2 regions of the Mesorhizobium sp. WSM4906 genome follow, and region 1 is predicted to be linked to the other one. Evidence: predicted binding sites of a transcription regulator. Region 1 holds the regulator's gene; the other holds the start of a gene.
The links. The regulator LexA, encoded in region 1, represses DNA repair genes until DNA is damaged. The targets are predictions, from matches to a motif close to TGTTCNNNNTGTGTTCNG.
Positions count from the first base shown of each region.

Region 1 (2,461 bases):
GCTCCGTCGGCAAGGGTAAGGCGGTGCGCATCTTCACCGGCGCACCGCTCCCCGAAGGGGCCGACACCGTCGTCATCCAGGAAAATGTTCACGACCTCGGCGGCGGCCGCATCGAAGTGACCGAGCCGACGGCGGAAGCTCGCAACGTCCGTCGCCGTGGGCTCGACTTCGGCCAGGGTGATGTAGTTCTCGAAAAAGGCCGCCTGCTCGATCCGGCAGCGCTATCGCTGGCGGCGGCCGCCAATCATCCGAGCCTCAACGTGGTGCGTCGGCCGATTGTGGCCATCATCGCCACGGGCGATGAATTGCTGCCGCCCGGAAGCACGCTCGGCGCCGACCAGATCATCTCGTCCAACGCCTATGGCGTAGCGGCGACGGCGCAGTCGGTCGGTGCCCGCGCTCTCGACCTCGGTATCGCCGCCGACCGGCAGGATGCGATTTCGGCGCTGGTCAAGAAAGCGGTCGCGGTCGGCGCCGATGTTATCGTCACCCTCGGCGGCGCCTCGGTCGGTGATCATGATTTGATCCACGACGTGCTGACCGGCGAAGGCATGCAGCTCGATTTCTGGAAGATCGCCATGCGCCCCGGCAAGCCGCTGATGTTTGGCCGGCTTGGCAACATCCGCTGCATCGGCCTGCCCGGCAATCCGGTGGCGAGTCTTGTCTGCTCGCAATTGTTCCTGAAGCCGCTCCTGGCGCGTCTTGGCGGCCGCAGCTACCGCCAGGATATCCGGACCGCGCGGTTGGCTTCCGCGATGCACGCCAACGATCTCAGGCAGGACTATGTGCGGGCAGTCGTACGTGAGGATGCCGGACAGTTGATCGCGACACCGTTCAGCATCCAGGATTCCTCCATGCTGAGGATGCTCGCCGACGCCGACGGCCTGATCGTGCGCGAGCCCTTCGCCCCGGCTGCGGAAGCCGGCGACGAATGCAGCGTTCTGATGTTACGCTGAACAAAACGTCAACAGATTCACTAAACTTTAAACGGTTGCGGAACACAACTGGAACAGATAGTGTTTGTTCTGGGTTTGTTTTTCTGATTCTGGTTCCAAAACCCATGGGGGCCGCCATGCTGACGCGCAAACAACATGAACTGCTGATGTTCATCCATGAACGGCTCAAGGAAAGCGGCATTCCGCCGTCTTTCGATGAGATGAAGGAAGCGCTCGACCTCGCTTCGAAGTCGGGCATCCACCGTTTGATCACGGCACTGGAGGAGCGCGGTTTTATTCGCCGGCTGCCGAACCGCGCGCGCGCTCTTGAGGTGCTGCGCCTGCCCGATTCGATCGCGCCCGGCCTGAATGCGGCGAGAAAATTCTCGCCGAGCGTCATCCAAGGCGGTCAAGGCAATCTCGGCCGGCAGATCAAGCCAGCGGCGCCCTCCCGCACACCGACGCCCAGCAATGACGACGACGCCGTTTCGGCCGTGTCCATCCCGGTGATGGGTCGCATTGCCGCCGGTGTGCCGATCGACGCTATCCAGCACCAGACGCATTCGATCACAGTTCCGCCGGACATGATCGCAGGCGGCGAGCACTACGCGCTCGAGGTCAAGGGCGATTCGATGATCGAAGCCGGCATCTTCGACGGCGACACGGTGATCATCCGCAATGCCAACACAGCGAGCCCGGGCGAGATCGTGGTGGCGCTGGTGGACGACGAGGAAGCGACGCTGAAACGCTTCCGCCGCAAGGGCGCCTCGATCGCGCTCGAGGCCGCCAACCCGGCCTATGAGACCCGCATCTTCGGACCGGACAGGGTCAAGGTGCAGGGCAAGCTGGTCGGGCTCATTCGTCGCTACTGAGTGGCGGCGGCTTGGTCTGTGGCTTCTCAGGCCGCTCGTATGGCGCTAGCCCCCTCGCCTCGCGCGAGTAGCGCCGCTGTTCGTGCCAGGGGCGATAGGGCTTTTCGACGGCGTATTGAATGGCGGCTCGCGCCGTTGCCGACTGCGGGTCGAAGTAGACGGCGGCGCTGCCGTCGCGCGCAAGCTGCCGCTTGGTGACGACGAGGATGCGTGGATCGCGGCAAGGATTGTAGGCCGTGGCGTCGTTGATGACGATGAGGTCGGCGAAGCCGCAGGCCGGCCTGGCGCTATCGCGGTTTTCCGCCAAGGCGACGATTGCACCGGACGGATGCCGGCCAATGCAGAGATCGCCAGTGCAGTAAAAGGGGGATCCCGCCGGCAAGTCGACCGGGTCGGCGATGTCGAATGCGCCTTTCGCGAATGTTTCCGGCGGCACGATCGTTTCGGCCCTCAGCGCACGTTTCCAATTGTCGGTGGTGAAGTCGTTGGAGCGGGCGCGATTGACGGCGAGCTCTCCGCCGCCGATCGGCATCGCCACCAGATGCGCGTCCTCGGAGATCAGCAGGTCCGGCGTGCGCACTTGCGGGACCGCCAGTAGTGCGGCCAGCGCGAAGGGCACTGCCGCCAACCTGAGCCAGGTGGTGGCCATGGTTG
Region 1 covers NZ_CP121355.1:4,272,044-4,274,504, reverse strand. The annotation lists gene glp (gephyrin-like molybdotransferase Glp) at 1-956, shown strand, start outside; gene lexA (transcriptional repressor LexA) at 1,073-1,807, shown strand; gene QAZ22_RS20420 (ComEC/Rec2 family competence protein) at 1,791-2,461, opposite strand, start outside.

Region 2 (2,461 bases), 3.1 Mb from region 1:
GGCAGGCGACCGTCAGCCGGTCATCGAGAATACCTCCCGACTCGCCGACGCCATCGGAAAGCGTCGAGCGAAGCAGTTTCAGCCGCTCCACGCGGCCACCAATTTCGACCTCGCACCACGCGCCCGGAAAGGGCGAGAGGCCGCGAATGTGATTGTGGACTTCGCCGGCAGGCCGCGTCCAGTCTACGCGTGTCTCCGATTTATCGATCTTTCGGGCGTAGGTCACTCCTTCCGTCGGCTGCGGGGTAAATGTCAGACAATTTATCCCCAGCCGCGTCAGTGCTTCCACCATCAGCGAAGCGCCTTGAGCCATCAGGCGGTCATGCAATTCGCCGGCGGTCATATCGGGTCCGATGGCGCATTTTTCAACCAACGCCACCGGACCGGTGTCCAGACCCTCTTCCATGCGCATCACCATCATGCCGGTTTCGGCATCGCCGGCCATGATGGCGCGCTGGATGGGCGCGGCACCGCGCCAGCGCGGCAAAAGCGAGGCATGGCCGTTGAGGCAGCCGAGCCTGGTCGCCTCCAGCACGGGTTTCGGCAGAAGCAGGCCGTAGGCGACGACCACGGCGACGTCGGCCCGCAACTCGGCAAAGGCTCGCTGCTCGGCCTCGCCCTTGAGCGATGTCGGCGTCCGCACCTGGAGGCCAAGCCGCTCCGCCTCGCGCTGCACAGGCGACGGCGTAAGCTCCAGTCCGCGCCGGCCCGCCGCGCGCGGCGGTTGCGTATAGACGGCCGCGATGTCATGGCCGGCCTCGGCAATGGCGCTGAGCGTCGGCACGGAAAAATCCGGCGTGCCCATGAAGATGACGCGAAGGGGCATGACCCCTAGCCCACCATCTTGCCCGGCGCCTTGTCCTTGGCGAGCTTCTTGAATTTCCTGACCACCATGTCGCGCTTCAGCTTCGAGATGTGGTCGATGAACAGCACGCCGTTGAGATGGTCGATCTCATGCTGCAGGCAGGTCGCCATCAGGCCTTCGGCCTGCATCTCCTGCAGCTTGCCGTCGCGATCGAGATACTTCACCCGAACCGCTGCGGGACGCTCGACCTCGGCATAGTAGTCGGGGATCGACAGGCAGCCTTCCTCATAGACCGAGCGCTCGTCGGAGCTTTCGAGGATTTCCGGATTGATGAAGACATGCGGCGCAGGCGGCTCGCCCTCCTTGGCGAGGTCGATGACCAGCAAGCGCCGCGGCTCGCCGACCTGGATTGCCGCCAGCCCGATGCCCGGCGCGTCGTACATGGTTTCCAGCATATCGTCGGCGAGCTTGCGCAAATCGCCGTCGACGCGCTCGACCGGTTTGGAAACCTGGCGCAGGATCGGATCGGGAAGGATGATGAGCGGCTTGATCGACATGGCGTCTCACCTAAGACGTCGTTGGAAAAGCGTCAACGGGGGCGGCTGCGACCTGTTCACGTTTTGATCTGTTTCGGCGGGCCGAATCGGCTATGCTGCCCGCATGAACGACATGTCCTTGATCCTTTCTCAACCGGTCGCGCGGCTCGGCGCCACCACGATCACGCTCGGCGGGGTGCTCGGCTTCGGCGCGCTGCTGCTGCTGGCATTGGTCCTGGCGCTCGTCATCGCCTTGTGGCGCGCGGGCAAGGCGCGCGCGATCGCCGCAGCCGAAGCGGCCGATCATGCCCGTGACACCGAGGCGCGGATGGCGGACATCCTGCAGGCGCAGGCCGAGATGCAGGGGCGCATGGGCGCGATCGCCGAAGTGTTCGGCGCCAGGCAGGCCGAGCTGACCCAATCGCTCGGCCAGCGGCTCGACGCCATGACCGGCCGCCTCGGCCAGACCATGGCGGAGCAGACGAAGTCGACGCATGAGAGCCTGGCCAAGCTGCAGGAGCGGCTGGCAGTGATCGACACGGCGCAGGGCAACATCCAGTCTCTCGCCGGCCAGGTCGTGCAGCTGCAGGCGATCCTTTCCAACAAGCAGACGCGCGGCGCCTTCGGCCAGTCGCGCATGGAAGCGATCATCGCCGACGGTCTGCCGCACGGCGCCTACGAGTTCCAGGCGAGCCTCTCCAACGGCAGCCGGCCGGACTGCCTGGTGCGGATGCCAAATGGCGCGCCGATGCTTGCCATCGACGCGAAGTTCCCGCTGGAAGCGTGGAACGCCATCCGCGCCGCGGAGGGCGCCGAGCTGCAGAAGGTGGCGGCGCAGGCGTTCAGGCGGGACATCGAGGTGCATGTCCGCGATATCGCCGAAAAATACCTGATCCAGGGCGAGACGCAGGACACCGCCTTTATGTTCGTGCCGTCGGAATCGGTGTTCGCCGAGATCCATGAGAATTTCGAGGCAGTGGTGCAGAAGGCGCACCGCGCCCGCGTCGTTATCGTCTCGCCGTCGTTGCTGATGCTGTCGATCCAGGTCATCCAGGCGATCCTCAAGGACGCGCGCATGCGCGAGCAGGCGCATCTGATCCAGGGCGAGGTCATCCGCCTG
Region 2 covers NZ_CP121355.1:731,008-733,468, forward strand. The annotation lists gene fmt (methionyl-tRNA formyltransferase) at 1-826, opposite strand, end outside; gene def (peptide deformylase) at 832-1,362, opposite strand; gene QAZ22_RS03405 (DNA recombination protein RmuC) at 1,466-2,461, shown strand, end outside.
Region 2: the regulator LexA is predicted to act here: its motif matches at 1,416-1,433, upstream of QAZ22_RS03405 (DNA recombination protein RmuC).